Regions from separate parts of the Streptomyces sp. NPDC007872 genome, predicted to be linked through region 2. Evidence: riboswitches for the same ligand, from Rfam matches in the RefSeq annotation. Region 2 holds a riboswitch; each other region holds the start of a gene.

The links. A riboswitch is a leader RNA that binds a small molecule or an ion and turns the genes downstream of it on or off. The one in region 2 is predicted to bind cyclic di-AMP.
Region 1: linked by a shared signal. The riboswitch ahead of ACFYNX_RS12215 (transglycosylase SLT domain-containing protein) and the one ahead of ACFYNX_RS30795 (transglycosylase family protein) in region 2 are both predicted to bind cyclic di-AMP.
Region 3: linked by a shared signal. The riboswitch ahead of ACFYNX_RS18655 (M23 family metallopeptidase) and the one ahead of ACFYNX_RS30795 (transglycosylase family protein) in region 2 are both predicted to bind cyclic di-AMP.

Annotation. Positions count from the first base shown of each region.
Region 1 is NZ_JBIAEA010000003.1:388,514-395,902, reverse strand. Features, by position in the region: gene ACFYNX_RS12235 (type B 50S ribosomal protein L31) at 1-111, opposite strand, end outside; gene ACFYNX_RS12230 (SpoIIE family protein phosphatase) at 327-2,843, opposite strand; gene ACFYNX_RS12225 (alpha/beta fold hydrolase) at 2,996-3,760, shown strand; gene ACFYNX_RS12220 (phosphoribosyltransferase family protein) at 3,918-5,231, shown strand; gene ACFYNX_RS12215 (transglycosylase SLT domain-containing protein) at 5,228-6,151, opposite strand; cyclic di-AMP (ydaO/yuaA leader) riboswitch at 6,157-6,340, opposite strand; gene ACFYNX_RS12210 (hypothetical protein) at 6,714-7,367, shown strand.
Region 2 is NZ_JBIAEA010000011.1:143,110-150,498, forward strand. Features, by position in the region: gene ACFYNX_RS30770 (glycosyltransferase family 2 protein) at 1-291, shown strand, start outside; gene ACFYNX_RS30775 (SurA N-terminal domain-containing protein) at 372-1,055, shown strand; gene ACFYNX_RS30780 (nucleoside triphosphate pyrophosphohydrolase) at 1,075-2,052, shown strand; gene ACFYNX_RS30785 (cytochrome P450) at 2,114-3,457, shown strand; gene ACFYNX_RS30790 (transglycosylase family protein) at 3,618-4,709, shown strand; cyclic di-AMP (ydaO/yuaA leader) riboswitch at 4,968-5,143, shown strand; gene ACFYNX_RS30795 (transglycosylase family protein) at 5,147-5,881, shown strand; gene eno (phosphopyruvate hydratase) at 6,275-7,389, shown strand, end outside.
Region 3 is NZ_JBIAEA010000005.1:19,456-26,844, reverse strand. Features, by position in the region: gene ACFYNX_RS18680 (sigma-70 family RNA polymerase sigma factor) at 1-176, opposite strand, end outside; gene ACFYNX_RS18675 (rhodanese-like domain-containing protein) at 432-923, shown strand; tRNA gene ACFYNX_RS18670 (tRNA-Met) at 1,000-1,073, shown strand; gene ACFYNX_RS18665 (MerR family transcriptional regulator) at 1,185-1,925, shown strand; gene ACFYNX_RS18660 (PP2C family protein-serine/threonine phosphatase) at 2,096-3,280, shown strand; cyclic di-AMP (ydaO/yuaA leader) riboswitch at 3,590-3,740, shown strand; gene ACFYNX_RS18655 (M23 family metallopeptidase) at 3,752-4,897, shown strand; gene ACFYNX_RS18650 (aldo/keto reductase) at 4,985-5,938, shown strand; gene ACFYNX_RS18645 (PrsW family glutamic-type intramembrane protease) at 6,117-7,389, opposite strand, start outside.

The DNA.
Region 1 (7,389 bases), on a different contig from region 2:
CCACTCGATGGTCCGGTCGCTGGTCGCGGTGGAGCGGGTCAGAAACGCGTACCCGGCCGAGCGGTCGCGGAAGACCACGGGGCCGTACTCGGGCTGCTTGTCCTGCTGCACGTGTCCTCCTCGGGCTGCCGCCCTGACTCGTCCGGCCTGATCGGCACGGCACCCCCAGCCTCCCCGGGGCCGCGGCCGCCGACCAGTGCCGCGGGCCCGACCGGGTGACGGGCCCTCCGCGCGCGTACCCCTCGACACGGGTGCGAACCGGCGCCGACGGACACTGCGGGCGCCCCTTCCTTAGCCGTCCGACCGGTACGGAACCTCCGTACGGCTCAGCCGCCCTCCGGCCACCGCCCCGCGAGCAGCAGGGCGATGTCGTCCGGCCGGGACGTGGCCTGCCGGGCCTCCCGGGTCAGCCGGTCGGCCGTCTCCGAGAGCGGCAGGGAGGCCGTCGCGGCGAGCGCCCGGCGCAGCCGCTCGATCCCCTCGTCGATGTCCCTCCCCGGCCGCTCCACCAGGCCGTCCGTGAAGAGCGCGAGGACCGCCCCCGGAGCCAGCCGCAGCCGGGACACCGGGTACGAGGCCCCGTCGTCGATCCCGAGGACCATCCCGCCCGCCAGCTCCACCTGCCGGGCCGTCCCGTCCGGCCGCAGCAGCAGCGGCTGCGGATGCCCCGCCCGCACCGCCCGCGCCTCGCCCGTCTCCGGATCGAGCAGGACGTAGCAGCAGCTCGCGAACTGCCCCGGGTCCAGGTCGATCAGGAGCCGGTTGGTGCCCCGCATGACGTCCTGCGGCCGGTGGCCCCCGAGCGCGAACGCCCGTACCGCGCTGCGCAACTGACCCATCGTGGCGGCGGCCGCCACCCCGTGGCCCTGCACGTCGCCGATGACCAGGGCGAGCCGCCCCTGACCCGTCTCGATCACGTCGTACCAGTCCCCGCCCACGTCCATGCCCTGCGTGCCCGGCAGGTAGCGGCCCACCGTGTCCACGCCGACCCGCACCGGCAGCCGGTGCGGCAGCAGCGCGTCCTGGAGCCCCCGCGCGACCGCCGACTCCGTGTCGTACCGCTGCGCCCGCTCCAGGGCCTGCGCGATCAGCCCCGCGAGCGCCGTGAGCACGGTCCGCTCCTCCGGACCGAAGCCGCGGGGCTGGTCGAAGCCGAGGATGCAGGAGCCCACCGGCCGGCCCGAGGCGATCAGCGGCAGGAACGCCCGGGCCCCCGACTCCGCGTCCAGCGGAAGGTCCGGATACGCCCGGCCCAACTGCTCCATCGACTCGAAGAACAGGGGCCTGCCCGTCGTCAGCGTCTCCACCCCCGGCACCCGTGCGTCGAGCCCCACCCCGTCGAAGGGTTCGAGGAAGCCCTGCGGGAAACCCGTCTCCCACGCCAGGTAGAGGCGCCGGTCGCTCAGCAGGTAGATCGCGAGCTGCCGCCCGCCGAACGCCGGCAGCAGCTCCTCCGTCACCACCGCCGACACCTGGCGCGCCGTCACCGCCTCGGTGAGTGCGATCGCGAGCGCCACCGGCCGGTACAGGTCCGCCGCCCGGTCCCCGGGCGAGAGGCCGTCCGTGAGGCGCCGGCCCGTCCCGGCCTTGTGCGCGAGACCCGCAGGGCCCTCCTCGGGGAGGAGCACCATCGTCACCCCGTCCCGCCCGGGATGGAGCGAGACCGACAGCCACGTGCCCCCCTCCGGGCGGGCCAGGAAGCGCACCGGTTCCCCGGAGAGCAGGGCGGCGCGCAACTGCTCCTTGTGGAAGGCGTGCCCGAACCAGGGCAGCGCCTCCCACAGCGGCCGCCCGGCCAGGTCCCTGCGCGGCCGGCCGAGGAGCTGCTCCGTGCGCTCGTTGACGTACGTGACGCGGCCGAGCCGGTCGACGGCCAGGAGCGCCCGCGGCAGCCGGTCGGTGGCGTCCGAGCCGATCAGGCCGGTGCCGAGGTCGACGAGGGTGCCCACGAGCCGGGACCCGTTCTCGGCGCCGGTCCGCCGCGCGCGTGCGGACACCTCCAGGAGGTGCAGCCCGCCGTCCGGGCCCCTCAGCCGGAGCCTGCGCGTCAGGGGGCGTCCACCGGCGCCCGTCGCGTGCCGGGCCGCCGCCCACAGCGCGTAACCGTCCTCCGGCTCCAGGAGGGACGTGAGCAGCTCGATCGTGCAGGGCGAGGTCACGCCCGCCCCGAGGATCCTCAGAAGCCCGTCGTCCATCGTCACGGTGCCCGAGAGCAGGTCCCAGTCGAAGGAGCCGAACCGCACCGGCGGTCCCGAGCCGCTCGGCAGTTGCACGCACACCGGATCGCCCGTCCACTCGACCGCCGTCCCCCGGCGGGACAGCCCGTCCAGGGCCTCGCCGAGCCGGAGCGCGCCCCGCGTCATCCGGCTCCGGTCCCGCGCGTCCACCGGTACGCCCGGGGTGGGCGCGCGCAGCGCCACGAGCACGCCGAAGCGCTCGCGGCCCGCGAGGACCGGCGCGTACAGCGAGGCGAAGGGGAACGGCAGGCTCGCCACCAGTTGGGGGAAGCGCCGCATCGCCTCCTCGACGTCGGCCAGGTGGAGGGCCTGGCCCGAACGGTGGACCTCGGCCACCGGGAACGGCCGGTTGGCGTGCATCCGCCACCACGGACGGAACAACGGTCCCGGCAGCCCCACGAGGATCGCGAGCCGCAGCAGGCCCGGCGTCTCTGAGCGCAGGTACACCCCGCCCGCGTATCCGCCGACCCCCTCCACGGCCCCGAGCGCCGCCTCCGCGAGTGCCCACGTCAGGGCACCGGAAGCGGGCTCGTCGCCGGCTCCGCTCCCGGACGGACGCCCGGTACCGCCCGCCGGGCCGGGGCCGGAAGCGCCGTGCGCGGTCACACAGCCAGGATGCCCCCGGGGCCGAAGCCCCCGCATCCCGGAGCGCCCTCCGCCGAACGGGATCGTTGACCGCACGCGTCCGGACCGTCACACTCGGTGGTCGACCGCCGCCGTCGGCGCGCGGCGGCGCCACCGCGCGACCAGGGGGCACGATGACCGGCCGGGTTCTTCCGTACGACGTCCACGGCGAAGGACCGGGGAGGGCCCTCGTCCTCCACAACTGGTTCGGCGACCGCACCAGCTTCGCCCCGCTCCGCGCCCACCTGGACGGCTCCGTCGGCACCTACGCCTTCGTCGACTGCCGGGGTTACGGCGAGGCCCTCGACCACGAGGGCGCCTACACGATGGAGGAGGTGGCGGCCGACGCCCTTGCGGTCGCCGACGACCTCGGCTGGGACTCCTTCTCCGTCATCGGCCACTCGATGGGCGGCAAGGCGGCCCAACTGGTGCTCCTCGAAGCCCCCGGCCGCGTCCGCTCGCTCATCGGCGTCTCGCCGGTCTCCGCCGCCGGGTTCCCCCTGGACGGGGAGTCCTGGGAGCTCTTCGCCGGAGCCGCGGGGGAGCCGGCCAACCGGCGCGCGATCATCGACCGCACCACCGGCGGCCGGTACGACGACGCCTGGCTGGGCGCGCTCGTCGACCGCTCCCTCAGCCGCTCCTCCGCCACGGCCTTCCGCGCCTACCTGGACTCCTGGTCCCGCGCCGACTTCCACGAGCGCGTCCGCGACAACCCCACGCCCGTCCTCCTCGTCGTCGGCGCGCACGACCCGGCGCTCGGCACCGAGGCGATGGAGGGGACATGGCTGCGCTGGTACCCCAACGCGCGCCTCGAAGTCATCGAGGACGCCGGGCACTACGCCCCCGAGGAGGCCCCGCAGGCCCTCGCCGAGGCCATCGAGGCCTTCCTCGCCGCCTGACGCGGGGACGTCCGGGGCTCGCGCCTTACCCTCGCCCTCGCCCTCGCCCTCGTCTCGCTTCGCCTCGCCGAGCGGGCCGGCGTGCCTACCCTGGAGGGAGGTGATCGTCCGTCCCGGGCCCGCCCGGACGGGCGCACAGGCGGAAGGGCGTCGGACCATGGTCTTCAGCGATCGCAGCGACGCGGGGCGGCGGCTAGCCGCCCGGCTCGGCCACCTCAAGGGCCAGGACGTCGTGGTCCTCGGCCTTCCGCGCGGCGGCGTGCCGGTGGCCGTCGAGGTCGCCGACGCCCTCGACGCCCCCCTCGACATCTGCCTCGTCCGGAAGCTGGGCGTGCCGCACCGGCCGGAGGTCGCGATGGGCGCGATCGGCGAGGGCGGGGTCCGGGTCCTCAACGAGCAGGTGCTCCACGAGGCCGGTGTGGACGCCCGCGCGCTGGCCGCCGCGGAGGAGCGCGAGCTGGCCGAACTGGAGCAGCGCGCCCGCCGCTACCGGGGCAGCCGCACGCCCGTGCCCCTCGAAGGACGGACGGTCCTCGTCGTCGACGACGGGCTCGCCACCGGCGCCACGGCCCTGGCGGCCTGCCGGGTGGTCCGTGCCCGGGGCGCGGCCCGGATCGTCCTCGCGGTGCCGGTCGCGCCGCCCCACTGGACGGCCCGGCTCGGCGGCGAGGCCGACGAGACCGTCGGCGTCGACACCCCGGACGGGTTCTACGCCGTCGGCCAGTTCTACCGGGACTTCCCGCAGACGCCGGACGACGAGGTGATCGCCTGCCTGGACCGGAGCCGGGCCGCGCGCGACCCCGTCGTCCGGGACGAGGACGTACGGATCCCGGTCGGGGGTGCCACGCTCGCGGGGAGGCTCGCCGTGCCCGAGGGGGCCGCCGGCCTCGTCCTGTTCGCCCACGGCAGCGGCAGCAGCCGCCACAGCCCCCGGAACCGGACGGTCGCCGCGGAGCTGAACCGGGCCGGTCTCGGGACCCTGCTGTTCGACCTCCTGAGCGAGGCCGAGGCGGCCGACCGGGCGCACGTCTTCGACACCCCGCTCCTCGCGGGAAGGCTCGCCGGGGCCACGGAACAACTGGCCGGGTGGCCCGGCGTCGCGGGACTCCCGCTCGGCTACTTCGGGGCGAGCACGGGAGCGGCGGCCGCGCTGTGGGCGGCGGGCGACCCCGCGTCCCCCGTCGCCGCCGTCGTCTCGCGCGGCGGCCGGCCCGACCTCGCGGCCGACCGGCTCGCCGGGGTGCGGGCCCCGACCCTCCTGGTGGTGGGCGGCGAGGACCCGCTGGTCCTGGACCTCAACCGGCGGGCCGGGGCGCTGCTGCGCTGCGAGAACCGGCTGGCCGTGGTGGAGGGCGCCGCCCACCTCTTCGAGGAGCCCGGCGCCCTGGAGGAGGTGGCGGAGCTCGCCACCTCCTGGTTCACCGCGCACTTCCGGGGCCGGGGCGCCCCGGAAGCGCCCGGTGCGGACTAGTACGCGCTGTCGACGTTGTCGATGGAGCCGTAGCGGTCGGCCGCGTAGTTGCAGGCGGCGGTGATGTTGGCGACCGGGTCGTACATGTCCATCGACGTGCCGGGCACGTGGTAGGCCAGGAAGGTCGGCTCGATGACCTGGAGCAGGCCCTTCGAGGGGGTGCCGTTGACGGCGTTGATGTCCCAGTTGTTGATGGCCAGCGGGTTCCCGGAGGACTCGCGCATGATGTTGCGGTGGATGCCCTCGTAGGAACCGGGGATGCCGTGCTGGGCCATGACGTCCAGCGACTGCCGGATCCAGCCGTCGAGGTTGTCGGCGTACTGGGTGGCGGCGGCCGGAGCGGCCTCGACCGGGGCGACCGGAGCGGCGGCGGGGGCCGGGGCGGCGGCGGAGGCCCCCGTGCCGGTGCCGGCGGACGGGGCGGCCGCGCGGCGCTCGGAGCGGTTCGCCCGGTCGGTCGAAGTGGACTTCTCCGCCTTCGCGGTGGCCTTCCGCTCCGCCTTTTCCTGCGTCTTCGGCTGCGCCGGGGCGGCCTTGGCGGTGCCCCGATGAATCGTCAGTTCCAGGCCCGGGTGGATGAGTGACGGATTGTCACCCACGGCGCTCTGGTTGGCTCGGTAAAGGCTCTTCCAGCCTCCCTGAATTCCCTTCTTGTGGGCGATCAGGGAAAGCGAGTCACCGCTCACGACGGTGTACGTGCGGGTGGCCTCCGGGGCGGCCGGAGCCTTGGCGGCGGCCGGGGCCGCGGGGGCGGTGAAGGCCTTGGCGGCGATCTCCGGGGCCGGGGCGGCGGTCGCGGCGCCGGCCGTGGCGGGGGCGATCAGGGGCAGGGACAGCGCGGCCCCACCCGTGCCGACCAGGGCAAGTCCACGAGAGATGTGGTTGCGGCGGGGGCGGCGGTGCTTACCGTGTGCAGGCATGACGGGATTCCTCTCCGGCGCCTACGAGGTGAGCTGTCGGGTTCGGACGGGAGATGTCCGGCCGCGCGCACGCGGCTGCACCCCGAGCCGTTCCGGATTCCGGACCGGCGTATTCGTGGGTCCCCCGCTCCTGCCGTCGGGTGAAAAGGGAGGTTTCCGAGCGGTGGCAGGATTAGGCGTTCCGCTCGAATGGGGGTGACCGTAGGCCAGTAATGCGGCGAATAACAAGAGGATCAGAGCGGCGGTCCCGGTAAATGGATCACCGAATTCGGGGAATTCAAGATCGGCCGGGCTCCGGAAGCGCCGAACTTCCTTGTGCGGTACGGGGTGGGGGAGGGCGGCGCCGTGCGGCGGGCCGCGCTGAGTGAGTCGCGTCACCCGATGAGTTATGTCCGAATATGCGACGTAATTCCATTGATGGGGAAATGAGGCGAAAATGTGGAGGTTGGGATCTCTGAGGGTGCAAAGAGCCGTTTCGAGTGCTTCTTGGGCACTCAAGGGCAAACCCGGCAAAGCCGACATCCTTCTCGAAGGATGGAGTGACCGACCCAGGAGCCGCCCGATGTCCCCCGCCCCCCAGCTCGTCCCCGACGCCCCGGACGCCCCCGACCTCCTCGACCGCGAGGCGGCCGCCCTCTACGAGAGCGCCGTCTGGCAGCGGATCGTCACCGACTGGCCCGCTCCCGCACCGCCGGCCCCCGCACCGCTCGCGCCCGCCCCCGCACCGCCGCCGGGCGAGGAGGGGAGCTGGCGGGACCTGCTCAGCGTGCCCGTGGAGCGGCTCGTGGCCGAGGCGCTCCACGCGCTCCCGGCGCCGGCCCCCGCCGAGCGCCGCCTCCCCGGCCGGATCGGAGCCGTCCTGCCGGACCGCCTCCACGTCTGGCGCCGCGTCGGCGGCGCCGAACTGCGCCCCTCGGTCCACCTCGGCTACGCGCGCCTCGTCCTGACCGAGTGGGGCTGGCAGAACGCCCCGTACAAGCTGCGCGACAGGCGGGGGGCCCGCTGTGTCTGCGGGGCGCTCCTCGCCGCCCACCGCCTCGGTCACGGCAGCGCGGACACCATGAACGAGGCGGCCGCCTGGATCATGACCGAGCTGCGGTCGCGGGGGTGGCGGGACCTCATCGGCCCGTGGAACCGGGCCCCCGGGCGCACGGCCGACGACGCCCTCGCCCTCCTCGACGCCACGATCCGCCGCGCCGCGCACGCCGGCCGCTGACGGTGCCGCCCGGGCGCGGGGA
Region 2 (7,389 bases):
CTGCTCGTCGTCGCCCTCGGCTACGCGGCCTGGATCGTCGGCGACGCCCTGGCCAACGGCGTCGACACCCCCGGCTACGTCACCCTCCTCGTCACCGTCACCGCCCTCGCCGGCGTCCAGATGGTCATGGTCGGGCTCATCGGGGAGTACGTCGGCCGCATCTACTACGAGGTGAAGCGCCGGCCCCACTACCTGCTGAAGGAGGCCGGGGGCGAAGGAGGGGAACGCGCGGGACGGGCCGACACCCGGGCGACGGGTGAGTCGTTGTGGGAAACAGTCGCTCCGAAGTAGTGGCTCCGGCCCCGGCGACTGCCTACCATCGATCACCGCAAGGTCGTCCAACTGACGCACGACCAGCCCGGGAGGCTCCTTTGCACCGCCGCACGCAGCCCCGCACGCCCCGCCCCACGCAGTCCCGCCGCACCGCGCTCGCCGTCTCCGCCGCACTCCTCGCCGCGGCCCCGCTGCTCACCGCCTGCGGCGGCGACGCCCACCCGGGAGCCGCGGCCGTCGTCGGCGGCGAGCGCATCGACGTCGCCAGCCTCCAGGCGCAGGTGAAGGACGTCCGGGCCGCGCAGGCCGCCTCCCCGGAGTCCGCGCAGCTCGTCGCCTCCACCGGCGACCTCGGCCGCCGCAAGCTCAACAGCATGATCTTCGACCGGGTCGTCGAGCAGGTCGCCCGCGACAAGGGCGTCACCGCCAGCCGCGCCGAGCTCCAGGCGACCCGCACCGCCTTCGTCCGCCAGAGCGGCGGAGAGGACCGGCTCGCCGCCGCCCTCCTCCAGGAGCAGGGCGTCGCCCCCAACCAGATCGACGGCGTCGTCCGCCGCAACGTCCTCCTCAACAAGATCGCCGCAAAGGTGGGCGCCGACGGCAGCCCCGAGGGCCAGAAGAAGCTGACGGACGTCTTCACCGCCGCCTCCAAGGACCTCGGCATCGACGTGAACCCGCGCTACGGCGCCTGGGACGACGCCCAGATCCGGCTGGCCTCCACCACCGCGCCCTGGCTGCGGCAGGTGAGCAAGGCCCCGGAGGCCGTCGAGGCCGGTGCCTGAGTCCGGGTAGGTTCGGGGGGTGACTTCCGAAAGCCCCGGCCGCGTCGTCCTGCTCACCGCCAGCCACCGCGTGGCCCCCGGACTCCTGTCCTGGCCCGCGTGGCAGGCGCTGCGCGCCGCGGACCGGGTGCTCTGCCCCGACGAGCACCACCCCCAGGTGCCGTACCTGCGGGAGGCGGGCGTCGTCGTCGAGCACGCCCTGCCCACCGCCGAGGAGCTGGTCGAGGAGTGCGCCGGGGGCCGCACGGTCCTGCTCGTCGCCTCCGGCGAGGGCGACCGGCGCCTCACCGACGGCCTCGCCCGGCTCGCCGGCTCCGGCCGGGTCGCGATGCCCGAGCTCGAACTGCTCCCCGGCTCGTACGACCTGCCCGGCGCCCGGCTCCTCGACCTCGTCCAGGTCATGGACCGCGTCCGCCGCGCATGCCCCTGGACCTCGGCGCAGACCCACGAGGGGCTCGTGAAGTACGCCATCGAGGAGGCGTACGAGCTCGTGGAGGCGATCGAGGACGGGGACCGGACCGCGCTCCGGGAGGAGCTGGGCGACGTCCTGCTCCAGGTCGTCTTCCACGCCCGGATCGCCGAGGAGGACCCGGAGGAGCCGTTCTCCGTGGACGACGTGGCCGGGACCCTCGTCGAGAAGCTGATCCACCGCCACCCGCACGTCTTCGGGGACGCGACCGCCGCGACGCCCGAGGAGGTCCACGCGCACTGGCAGCGGACCAAGGCGGTCGAGAAGCGGCGGGAGTCCGTCACCGACGGCGTGCCGCTCGGACAGCCCGGCCTCGCGCTCGCCGCGAAGCTGGCGGGCCGGGCGCGCTCGGCCGGACTCGACGTGGCCCTCCCGGCGGACGGGGGCGTCGGGTACGAGCTGCTCGCCCTCGCCGCCCGCGCGGAGGCGGAGGGCGTCGACCCGGAGACGGCACTGCGGGCGGCGGCCCGGACGTACCGGGACGCGATCCGGGCGGCGGAGGGGCTGGAGGAGCGGGAGGGGTCGTAGGAGGGGAGTGGGCTCCGTACGGGCCGCCGGGGCGCGTCGGAGCGCGCTGTACCGTCGGGGGGTGAGTGACAGCACCGCCCCGTCTTCCGTACCGGACCCCGCACCGGCCTCCGTCACGGACCCCGCACCGGCCCCCGCCCAGGAGCCCGCGCCCGAGCTCTTCACCTGGGAGTTCGCCACCGATCCGTACCCCGCCTACGCCTGGCTGCGGGAGCACGCGCCCGTGCACCGGACGACGCTGCCCAGCGGGGTCGAGGCCTGGCTCGTGACGCGGTACGCGGACGCCCGGCAGGCCCTCGCGGACCAGCGGCTGTCCAAGAACCCGGCGCACCACGACGAGTCCCCGCACGCCAAGGGCAAGACGGGCATTCCGGGCGAGCGCAAGGCCGAGCTGATGACCCACCTGCTCAACATCGACCCGCCCGACCACACCCGGCTGCGGCGGCTCGTGTCGAAGGCCTTCACCCCGCGCCGGGTCGCCGAGTTCGCCCCGCGCGTCCAGGAGTTGACCGACCGGCTCATCGACGGCTTCGTCGAGAAGGGGAGCGCGGACCTCATCCACGAGTTCGCCTTCCCGCTCCCCATCTACGCCATCTGCGACCTGCTCGGCGTGCCCCGCGAGGACCAGGACGACTTCCGGGACTGGGCCGGGATGATGATCCGGCACGGCGGCGGGCCGCGCGGCGGGGTCGCCCGGTCGGTGAAGAAGATGCGCGGCTACCTCGCCGAGCTGATCCACCGCAAGCGAGAAGAGCCGGGCGACGACCTGATCTCGGGGCTCATCAAGGCCTCCGACCACGGCGAGCACCTCACCGAGAACGAGGCCGCCGCCATGGCCTTCATCCTCCTGTTCGCGGGGTTCGAGACGACCGTGAACCTGATCGGGAACGGCCTGTACGCCCTCCTGCGGAACCCGGGCGAGCGTGCGCGCCTCCAGTCCTCCCTCGCCGCCGGCGAGACCGGGCTCCTGGAGACCGGGATCGAGGAGCTGCTGCGGTACGACGGGCCCGTGGAGATGGCGACCTGGCGGTACGCGACGCGGGCGCTGACCATCGGCGGGCAGGAGATCCCGGCGGGGGACCCGGTCCTCGTGGTCCTCGCCGCCGCCGACCGGGACCCGGAGCGCTTCGACGGGCCGGACGTGCTCGACCTCGCCCGGCGCGACAACCAGCACCTCGGGTACGGCCACGGCATCCACTACTGCCTCGGCGCGCCGCTCGCCCGCCTCGAAGGACAGGCCGCGCTCGCCACCCTGCTGACCCGTCTGCCGGACCTGCGGCTCGCCGCCGATCCGGCCGCACTGCGGTGGCGCGGCGGGCTCATCATGCGCGGTTTGCGCACGCTTCCGGTGGAGTTCTCCCCGTCCGTACCCCTCTCGTACGGTGACGGCCCGTCAGAAATGTGATCTTCATGTGATCGAGTGGCCATCGACTTGTGACGAGCGTTCGAATGCCGCTACGTTTCCCGGCAGTCTCAGCCGTCACGCGAAAGGCGTACCTATGCGTTCCGGGAACGGACGACACCGTCGCCCCCGTCAGGCCCCCGCCATCGTCGTCGCCGCGGGCGTGACCGGATCCGCCATGGCGCTGCCCCTGCTCGCCACCGGATCCGCGTCCGCCGCCGACGCCGCCACCTGGGACCGCGTCGCCGAGTGCGAGTCGGGCGGTCAGTGGAGCGCCAACTCCGGGAACGGGATGTACGGCGGCCTCCAGATCACCCAGGCCGACTGGGAGCGCCACGGCGGCCTGGCGTACGCGCCCAGCCCCGACCTGGCCAGCCGCGCCCAGCAGATCGCGGTGGCCGAGAAGGCCCTCGCCAAGGGCAGCGACGCGTGGGCCACCTGCGCGCCGATCGCCGGCCTGGCGAACGACGGGAAGCCCACCGGGGTGGACCCGGGCCCGGCCGCCGCCCCGACGACCTCCGTGGCGCCCGTCCCCGAGTCGAACTGGAACTCGGGCGCGTCGGGCGCCTCCGCGGCCGCGCCGTCCGCGGCCGCGCCGTCCGCCGCCGCTCCGTCCACCGGGGCGCCGAAGTCCTCCGCCCCCGCGACCGCCCCCGCCACGGCGCCGGCCACGCCGACGGCTCCCGCCGGCTCGACGGGCCCGAGCACGCCGACCGCCCCCGCGACGCCGTCCGCGCCGTCCGGGACCACCGGGGCCACGGACCCGGCGGACCCGACGCTCCCGGCCGGTCCGACCGATCCGGCCGACCCGACGGTCCCCGCCACCCCCGGTGAGTCCGTTACGCCCGGTACGTCTGTTACGCCCGGTGTTCCGGGAGCTGAGGGAACGTCGGCCGCGCCCGGCACGGGCAAGCACCGGGGCGAGGCCGCCCCGGAGGAAACCGGCAAGCCGGACAGCTCCACCGAATCCGGTAGACATGCCTCGGACAAGGACAAGCTGTCCGAAGAGGCTGCATCGACCCCGATCGCTGATGAAGCGAAGGATTCGGGCACAACGGACAGTCAGCGCTCTTCGGGTGAATACGTCGTGCGTCCGGGTGACAGCCTTTCGGACATCGCCCAGGCGAACGAACTGCCCGGAGGGTGGACCGCCCTCTACGACGCCAACAAGCGGACCGTGGGCACCGATCCGGACCTCATCCTCCCTGGTCAGAACCTCGATCTGACGAAGGGTTCGGTCCCGGCGGCCGGGTAGTTCGTGGGCGTATGTCCGGTTCCGGACGAGTGAGACATGGGTCTCTTTGTCCCAACTGGCGTGTCGCGCCCGCAAGCTCCGCTTCCGTCATCCCTCACCTGCGCAAACAGTCCCCTCCGAAGGGCAAGAAGAGGCGAAATTCGTCGTATGAGCCTCTTTGAACTTCGGGGGGGTCTGTGTCTACGGTCGTCATCGCTCGCCACCGCGGGCCCCGTCGACCGAAACGCCGAATCCTGCCGTCGGCCGATGGGAACAGTCGTCGCGCAAGCGCCGAAGGCAGGAGCGGGGGACCCAAGGTAAGCGCCGGGCCCGGCCGTCCAGACACGGACGGCCGACGACCGGCTAGGGGTGAAGTCGCGTGCTAGGACACGCGGCCGGGCAACTCTTCGGCCCGAACCCGACAGCTCACCTCGCAGGCGTCGGTGAGGAGAATCCCCATGCTGTTTTCCGTCAAGGGCAAACACCGCCGTCCCTCCAAGGCCGCCCAGGTCGCCGCGCTCGTCGGCGTCACCGGCGTCGCCGTCGCCGCCCCGCTGATGACCGCGGGCACCGCCTCGGCCGCCACGGCCTCCGAGTGGGACCGCGTCGCCCAGTGCGAGTCCGGCGGCAACTGGTCCATCAACACCGGCAACGGCTTCTACGGCGGCCTGCAGTTCACCAACTCCACCTGGGCCGCCTTCGGTGGCACCGCCTACGCCCCGCGCGCCGACCAGGCGTCGAAGTCGCAGCAGATCGCCGTCGCCGAGAAGGTCCTCGCGGGCCAGGGCAAGGGCGCCTGGCCGAGCTGCGGCGTGGGCCTCTCCGGCGCCTCGTACGACGGCGGCTCCGCCGAGAGCGCGCCGCAGGAGCAGCCGAAGCAGGAACAGCCCGAGCAGGAGCAGTCGCAGCGGCAGGCGCAGCCGAAGCAGGAGCGGAAGGCCGAGCAGCCGACCACCCGCAGCCAGTCGCGCCAGGCTCCGCAGGCCGCCCCGCAGAAGACCGTCACCACCCCGACCGGCAAGACGGTCAAGAAGGGCGACGGCGAGTACAAGGTCGTGGCCGGCGACACCCTCAGCAAGATCGCCCAGGCGCAGGGCGTCCAGGGCGGCTGGGCGCAGCTCTTCGAGCTCAACGACGACGTCGTCGAGAACGCCGACCTGATCTACCCGGGCCAGCAGCTCCACCTGAAGTGAGCCCGGCGGGTCGCGTGAGTCCGGCGGCTCACGCGCCCCCGATGACCCTCCCGCGGTGACCACCCCGGTCCGGCGCGCCACTCCCCCGTGCGCGCCGGACCGGGGTTCCCCTTTGCCGGGGGGACACCTCCCGTACGGGGCGACCCCTCGTACGGGGCGACCCCCTCGTACGGAGCGACCCCCTCGTACGGGACGACTCCGGCCCCACCTGACGGTTACCGCCCGGTAGGTCTGGGGTCCTTCGTCCCGTTGTGCGTGCCCTCGGGTCCTTTTTCGTCCCAGGGGGCGGGCGCCCGGCCGGTCGGAGCCTCCGGGGCGGTTAGGCTCTTGTCGCAAGGCCGAGCGACCCTGCACCGACCTTGCGTCACATCCCGCGTCACATCCCAGAAGGAGATGCTCGTGCCGTCCATCGACGTCGTCGTAGCCCGGGAAATCCTGGACTCCCGAGGCAACCCCACGGTCGAGGTCGAGGTCGGCCTCGACGACGGCAGCACCGGCCGTGCTGCCGTTCCGTCCGGCGCCTCCACCGGTGCGTTCGAGGCCCTCGAGCTCCGCGACGGTGACCCGAACCGCTACCAGGGCAAGGGTGTCGAGAAGGCCGTCCTCGCCGTCATCGAGCAGATCGGCCCGGAGCTCGTCGGCTACGACGCCACCGAGCAGCGCCTGATCGACCAGGCCATGTTCGACCTGGACGCCACCCCGGACAAGTCCTCGCTCGGCGCCAACGCCATCCTCGGCGTCTCCCTCGCCGTCGCGCACGCCGCCTCCGAGGCCAGCGACCTCCCGCTCTTCCGCTACCTGGGCGGCCCGAACGCGCACCTGCTGCCCGTTCCGATGATGAACATCCTGAACGGCGGGTCGCACGCCGACTCCAACGTGGACATCCAGGAGTTCATGATCGCCCCGATCGGCGCGGAGTCCTTCTCCGAGGCCCTCCGCTGGGGCACCGAGGTCTACCACACCCTCAAGTCCGTCCTGAAGTCCAAGGGCCTCTCCACCGGCCTCGGCGACGAGGGCGGCTTCGCCCCGAACCTCGGCTCCAACCGCGAGGCGCTCGACCTCATCCTCGAAGCGATCAAGCAGGCCGGCTACGTGCCCGGCAAGGACATCGCGCTCGCGCTCGACGTCGCCGCCTCCGAGTTCTACAAGGACGGCAAGTACGAGTTCGAGGGCGAGTCCCGCTCGGCCGCCGAGATGACCGAGTACTACGAGGAGCTCGTCTCCGCGTACCCGCTGGTCTCCATCGAGGACCCGCTGTTCGAGGACGACTGGGCCGGCTGGAACGTCATCACCGAGAAGCTCGGCGAGAAGGTCCAGCTCGTCGGCGACGACCTGTTCGTCACCAACCCGGAGCGCCTGGCCCGGGGCATCGAGGAGAAGTCCGCGAACGCCCTGCTCGTCAAGGTCAACCAGATCGGCTCGCTGACCGAGACCCTCGACGCCGTCGAGCTCGCCCAGCGCAGCGGCTTCAAGTGCATGATGTCCCACCGCTCCGGCGAGACCGAGGA
Region 3 (7,389 bases), on a different contig from region 2:
CTGAGCTTGAGCCAGGTCTCCTGGACGGCGTCCTCGGCCTCGCTCAGCGAGCCCAGCATCCGGTACGCCACCGCCCGCAGATGGCCCCGGTCGGCGTCGAAGCGCCGGGCCAGGAGCTCTTCGTCGCCCCACGCGTCGGCGCCCACGCCCACACCCACGTCCATGCCCACGTCCATGCCCGCGCCCTCCTCCACGTCCCCGTTCAGGCCCACGTCCCCGTTCACGCCCACTGCCCGGTCTCCCCCTCGCGTGCCGTCATGCCTGCATGACGGATCGGATCGCGCCGATGTGACAAGGAGGGGCAGGCCTGAGGGTCATCGCGTGAGATCCCCGCCCTCCCTCCCCGAACACCCGGGAATCACCGGCCGAAGCCGTCGATCGCCGTGATTCGCCACTTCAGCGCGGTGCTCTTCGGCCCTAATTTGATCAGCATGACGACGACACCGCAGGTCAATCCCGTACTTCGCACCCCGCCGGCCTCGCCCGCCGCCGCTGCCGCGTACTTCTCCGCGAGCCTCGCCTTCCACGCCGACGTCTCCGACGTGGCCTCGGTTCTCGCCACCGCCGCGGCCGAGGGCACCGACCCCGGCTTCGTCCTGGTCGACACGCGGTCCACCGCCTCCTGGGACCAGGGGCACGTCCCCGGAGCCGTTCACCTGCCGACCGTGCTCATTCCGGAGCAGGCCGAGGCGCTGCTCGACCGGTCCGTGCCGGTCGTCACGTACTGCTGGGGTCCCGGCTGCAACGGCGCCACCCGCGCCGCGCTCGCCCTCGCGGAGCGGGGCTTCCCGGTCAAGGAGATGCTCGGTGGCTTCGAGTACTGGGTGCGGGAGGGCTTCGCGTACGAGACGTGGGAAGGGCCCGCGGAGAAGGCCGCCGACCCCCTGACGGCCCCGGTCGACGCCGACGACTGCGGCTGCTGAGACAGGGGCCGGAGCAGGGCCTGCGGAAACCGATTTCAGGATCGCCCCGGTCATGCCGTACAGTCGTGTTTACCGACGCGGGGTGGAGCAGCTCGGTAGCTCGCTGGGCTCATAACCCAGAGGTCGCAGGTTCAAATCCTGTCCCCGCTACTCAGTAGCGAACGAAGGCCCGGATCCGATGCACTCGGATCCGGGCCTTCGTCGTTTCCCAGGACGTTTCCGGTTGACCTTGACGCAACGTCAAGATCTAGCGTTCTCGTCATGGAGTGGTCGATCCAGGAGATCGCCAAGAAGGCCGGCACCACCAGCCGCACCCTCCGGCACTACGGGGAGCGCGGACTGCTGGAGCCGAGCCGGATCGGCGCGAACGGTTACCGGTACTACGACCAGGCGGCGCTCGTGCGGCTGCAGCGGATCCTGCTGCTGCGCGAGCTGGGGCTCTCGCTGCCCGCCATCGCCGAGGTCCTCGCGGGTCAGCGGGACACCACCGCCGCCCTGCGCACCCATCTCGCCCTCCTGGAGCAGGAGCGCGAGCGCATCGGACGTCAGATCATGTCGGTGCGGACCACTCTCCAGAAGACCGAGGACGGAGAGGAACTCATGGCAGACGAGATGTTCGACGGTTTCGACCACACGAAGTACGAGGAGGAGGTCACCCACCGCTGGGGCCGCGAGGCGTACGAGCAGGGCGACCGGTGGTGGCGCTCGCTGGACGGGGAGCAGAAGCGGGCGTTCGTCGAGGAGCAGGCGGGCATCACCCGTGACTTCGGGAAGGCGGCGCGGGACGGCCTGGCCGCCGACAGCGACGAGGTGCAGGCCCTCGCGCGGCGGCAGGTCGCCTGGCTGTCGACCACCACGGCGCCGACCAAGGAGTACGTGATCGGTCTCGGCCGGATGTACGTCGACGACCCCCGCTTCACCAAGAACTACGACCGGTACGGCGAGGGGACCGCGGTCCTCGTCCGGGACGCGCTGGCGGTCTACGCCGAGCGGAACATGTAGGTGCCGTTCCCCGGGCCCCCGGCCCCACCCCTCTACGCCGGCCCCCCGTACACCGGTCGGCCGTGCGGAGTCGCCGTCCGCCGGGGTGGCGGCCACTCTGGAAGGGCGCGGTACGGGCCGCGGGCGGGCGGACCGGCGGGAGAGAACAGGTGGGGCACCCCCTAGGAGCGGTGGGTCGCGGGAGGCGGGGCGGTGAGGGCCGTCCCGGGTACCGGGGCGCCCGGCGGTTCATCCGCGCGCTGCCGCCGCTGATCATCGTGGGCGGCGTCCTCTTCGACGTGACGACCCCCGCCCCGTACACCGCCTCCCCGATGCTCGCCGCCGCCCCGCTGGTCGCCGCGCCCTTCTTCTCCCTGCTCACGACCCTCCTCACCGGGATCGCCGCCGTCCTCGCCTCGGTCGGCCTCTACCTCTTCAGCGACGACGTCACCCGCGCCCCGGCGGTCGCCGAGACCCTGACCGTGTTCACCGTCTCCGGGCTCGCCCTCCTCATCAACCGGGTGGTGCGCCGCAGCGGCGAGCGGCTCGCCTCGGCGCGGGTCATCGCGGAGACCGCGCAGAAGGCGGTGCTGCCGACGCCCGCCGAGCGGATCGGCGGGCTGCGGTGCGCGGCCCGTTACGAGGCGGCGCAGGCGGACGCGTTCATCGGCGGCGACCTCTTCGCCGTGCAGGACACCCCGCACGGGGTGCGGCTCGTGGTCGGGGACGTACGGGGCAAGGGCCTCGAAGCGGTCGAGGCGGTCGCCGTCGTCATCGGGGCCTTCCGGGAGGCGGCCGAGCAGGAGCGGACCCTGGAGGGCGTGGCGGAGCGGCTCGAACGGGCGCTGGACCGGGAGGGCACCCGCCGGGACAGCCTCGACGCCGTCGAGGGGTTCACCACCGCCGTCCTGGCCGAGATCCCGCGCTCCGACGGCAGCGGCACCTTCGACGGCTTCGTACGGGTCGTCAACCGGGGGCACCCGCCCCCGCTGGTGCTGCACGGGGACGGCCGGGTCGAGCCGGTCGATCCGAGCCGGCCGGCGCTGCCCCTGGGCATGGGGGACCTCGCGTCGTGGCCGGACCGCGCCGAGGCCCGGCCGTACCCGCCGGGCACGACGCTGCTCTTCTACACCGACGGCCTCTCGGAGGCGCGGAACGCGCAGGGCGTCTTCTACGACCCGGCGGAGCGGCTGGCCGGGCGGATCTTCCCCGGACCCGAGGAGGTGCTCGACGCGCTCGTGGACGACGTACGGCTCCACACGGGCGGCGGGGCGACGGACGACATGGCGCTGCTCGCGCTGAGCCGCCCGGCGGCGGGGCAGCCGGAGCGGCGCCGGACGATGCCGGTGGTCCCGCCCGGGAGGCCCCACCACTGACCGCCCCGCACCCCCGCCACGACCGCCCGCGGGCCCCGCCACTGACCGCACGCGGGCCCCGTCACGACCGCCCCGTACCCCCCGTCACCACGGGTAGTCGGAAGGTCTCCCTGCGATAACAATTGACGTACCGTCAGGTTGCGGGGGTTTTGCCATCCTCGGAGCCCGTCCCGCTGAAGGGGGGTCAAGTCGGACCATTCCCTGTCAATTCACTGAATGATCAAGGGGAACGGCTTGGAAACGGGACCCCCTGTCTATTAACGTTCGATAACGCAGCGCGGTCGTCCCAGCCGTCGCAAGAGACGGCACCGTGCGCATGCGCCGAATCCCGAAAGGGAACCGGGGAACCACCATTTGGGGTGAATCGAGCCCTTCGCACCCACCCGTGCGACCGGGCCCGTAGGAGACCTTCCTGCTCCGAACCCGTCAGCTAACCCGGTAGGCGAGAAGGAAGGAAAGGAGCGCGCCTCCGTGGCGTCCAACACCCCTGCCCCCGAAGCCCCCTTCGATGCCTTCGGCGGCGGTGCGGCTCCCTCCGTCCCGGACACCGAGTGGAACCCCACCGAGGACTCCCTCCGCTCCCAGAACCGCTCCGGCGGCCGGCACCGGGTCGTCAAGCAGCGCTCCAACTTCGCCCGTTCCTCCACCGTCCTCGGCGTCGGCGTCATCGCGGCCGTCGGTGCGGGCGGCCTCGCCACCGCGCAGGACAAGCCGCCGGTGGCCATATCGCTCCCGGACCTTCCGGACCTGAACCTGCCCGACGCCCACGACCTCCCCGGCGTCGGCGCGCTCCTGCCCGACCGGGAGGAGCGGGAGACGGTCCCCGCGGACCGCGCCAACCCGAACCCGCTGACCTCCGCCACGTACACCACCGAGACCGACGACCGGGCCGCGCGGACCGGGCAGGTCACGCGGGCGAGCCTGACGACCGCGGACGCCCCGGGCACCGCCGACGCCGGCGAGGCCCTGCGCGCCCGCATCCTCCAGCAGGCCGAGCAGCAGCAGGCCTCCGCCGACGCCGCCGAGAAGGCCGCGGCGGAGAAGGCGGCCGCCGAGAAGGCCGCCGCCGAGGCGAAGGCCAAGGCCGACGCCGCGGAGAAGGCCGCTGCCGAGGCCAAGGCACAGGCCAAGGCGAAGGCCGAGGCGGAGGCCAAGGCCAAGGCGGAGGCGGAAGCCCGCGCGAAGGCCGAGGCCGAGCGCCTCGCCGCGCTCGCGGCCAGCTACTCGATGCCCCTCTCCTCGTACACGCTCACCGCCACCTACATGCAGTCCGGCTCGATGTGGTCCTCCGGCTACCACACCGGCCTCGACTTCGCGGCCCCCACCGGCACCCCGCTCAAGGCGGTCCACGGCGCCACGGTGAAGTCGGCGGGCTGGTCCGGCTCCTACGGCTACCGGATCGTCCTGGAGCTGGAGGACGGCACCGAGGTCTGGTACTGCCACCTCTCCTCCATGACGGTCTCCGCGGGCCAGACCGTGGGCACCGGCGAGACGATCGGCCGCGTCGGCGCCACCGGGAACGTCTCCGGCGCCCACCTCCACCTGGAGGTCCACCCCGGCGGCGGCGACGGCGTCGACCCGGCGGCCTGGCTGCGCTCCAAGGGCCTGACGGTCTGACCCTCCCGGGAGCCGCCCGGGAACCGCACGAGAACCGCCCGGGAGTCGTGCGGAATAGGCCCGGCGGCGGAGACCGTTGATCACCCCATGACCTCTCTCCGTACGCTGGGCACGTCCGACCTCCACGTCTTCCCGCTCGCCCTCGGCGGCAACGTCTTCGGCTGGACCGCCGACGAGGCGCAGTCCTTCGCCGTCCTCGACGCCTACGCCGCCGCGGGCGGCAACTTCGTCGACTCCGCCGACGTCTACTCGGCCTGGGCCGAGGGCAACGAGGGCGGCGAGTCCGAGACCGTCATCGGCCGCTGGCTCGCCTCCCGCGGCAACCGCGACGACGTCGTCGTCGCCACCAAGGCCGGCGCCCACCCCCGGTTCAAGGGGCTCTCCGCCCCCACGATCAAGGCCGCCGCCGAGGAGTCCCTGCGCCGCCTCGGCACCGACCGCATCGACCTGTACTACACGCACTTCGACGACGAGTCCGTCCCCGTCGAGGAGATCGTCACCGCCCTCGACCAGTTGGTGAGGGACGGCAAGGTCCGGGCCGTCGCCGCCTCCAACATCTCCCCCGAGCGGCTCCGCGCCTCCCTGGACTTCGCCGAGGCCGAGGGCCTCGCCCGCTACGTGGCCCTCCAGCCGCACTACAACCTGGTCTCCCGCGAGACCTACGAGGGCCCGCTCCTGGAGACCGCCGAGCAGGCGGGGCTCGCCGCCGTCCCGTACTACGGCCTCGCCTCCGGCTTCCTCACCGGCAAGTACCGCCCCGGCACCAGCGTCGACAGCGCCCGCGCCGCCGGGGCCGGCAAGCACCTGGACACCGGGCGGGGCCGGGCCGTGCTCTCCGCGCTCGACGCGGTCGCCGGGGCGCACGGCGCCGAGCCCGCCACCGTCGCCCTCGCCTGGCTCGCCTCCCGGCCCACCGTCGTCGCGCCGATCGCCTCGGCCCGTACGGTCGAACAGCTCCCGGCCCTGGTCGCCTCCGCCGACCTGGAACTCACGGAGGAGGAGCTGACCCTCCTGACCGAGGCGTCGGCGATCCGGGACTGACGCCGGACGGGCCCTAGGGCCCGTCCGGCGGATCATGGCCGGGGCCGCGACGCCTGGCACGGCACCTCGCCGCGTTGCCGAAACGTCCCGATAGCTCCGCTATCGAGCCGCTCCGGCGCCTTGTGAGGCACCGCACCAGACGCCGCGGCCTACCCGACCCTGATCCGCCGGACAGGCCCTAACCGCGGTAGGGGTTGTAGCCGCCGTAGTCCAGGTACTGCGGCGGCGTCCACGCCCGGCCCGTCGCCCGGGCCGCGTACGTCAGCGCGGGCGAGGCGACCGCCCGGCGCTGCCACAGGTGGTGGAGCAGCTCCTGCTCGCGGGCCGTGAAGTCGGGCCCGGCGGTGCCGCGCCGGGCCCGGTCCCGCAGGAACGCGAGGGTCGTCGCGAAGGACTCGTACTCGCCGACGGCCCGCGCGCCCCGCTTGCCGTACGTCCGGGCGGCGTAGGAGCGGGCGAGCTGCCGGGCCCGCATCGAGGAGAGCGCGAGCGGCTCGTCGGGGGAGAGCCAGCCGGCCGCCGCGTACGCCGGGAGCTCCCCGGAGAGCGTGCGCAGCTCCCGCTGCCGGCTCCACACCGCCAGCCAGGTCAGCAGGCCGAAGGCCGGCATCATGAGCGCCCCGTACACCGCGTAGAAGGCCCAGGGGCCGCCGAAGGTGGCCGAGCCGTTCCAGGCGGCGTGCATGCCCATGGCGAGCAGCAGCCCGGCGAGCGGAAGCAGCACCTTCCGCAGTCGCTTCCCGCGCGGGGCCAGTGCGGCGAGGCCGAAGCCGATGCCGGTGAGCACGGTGAACAGCGGGTGCGCGAAGGGCGACATCACGACCCGGACGAAGAAGGTCCCGGCGGTCATCATGCCGATGCCGGTGGCGCCGACCTCCTGGTCCTCGCCGAAGGCGTTGCCGAGGTAGAGGATGTTCTCGGTGAAGGCGAAGCCGGTCGCGGTGAAACCGGCGATCACCACCCCGTCGACGAGACCGCCGAAGTTCCGGCGGCGGAAGAGGAAGAGCAGCAGGATCGCGGCGGCCTTGGCGCTCTCCTCCACCACCGGCGCGATGACGGTGGCGCCGAGGTGGTCGGCGGAGTCCGGGTCGGCGGTGGCCGTGGCGATCCAGCGGACCGCGAAGGAGTTCGCCAGGATCGCGACGAGCGCGGCGGCGAAGGCGCCCCACGCGAAGGCGAAGAGGAGGTTCTTCCACGGTCCGGGTTCGACCCGGTCGAGCCAGCGGAAGGCCGCCATCAGCAGCGGTACGGGGAGCACGGCGAGGGCCAGGCCGACGAGGAAGCCCTGCGTGCCCGTCTGCTCGCGGACCATCGCCAGGATGACCAGGGCGCAGATCGCGAGCACGGTGACCAGGCATATCGCCCGGACCAGCCGGCTGCGCCAGAAGGCCCGGCGCGGCCGGTAGCGCCACTGGGAGCGGTCGGCGGCGGCGGGGAAGGCCGGCTCCTCC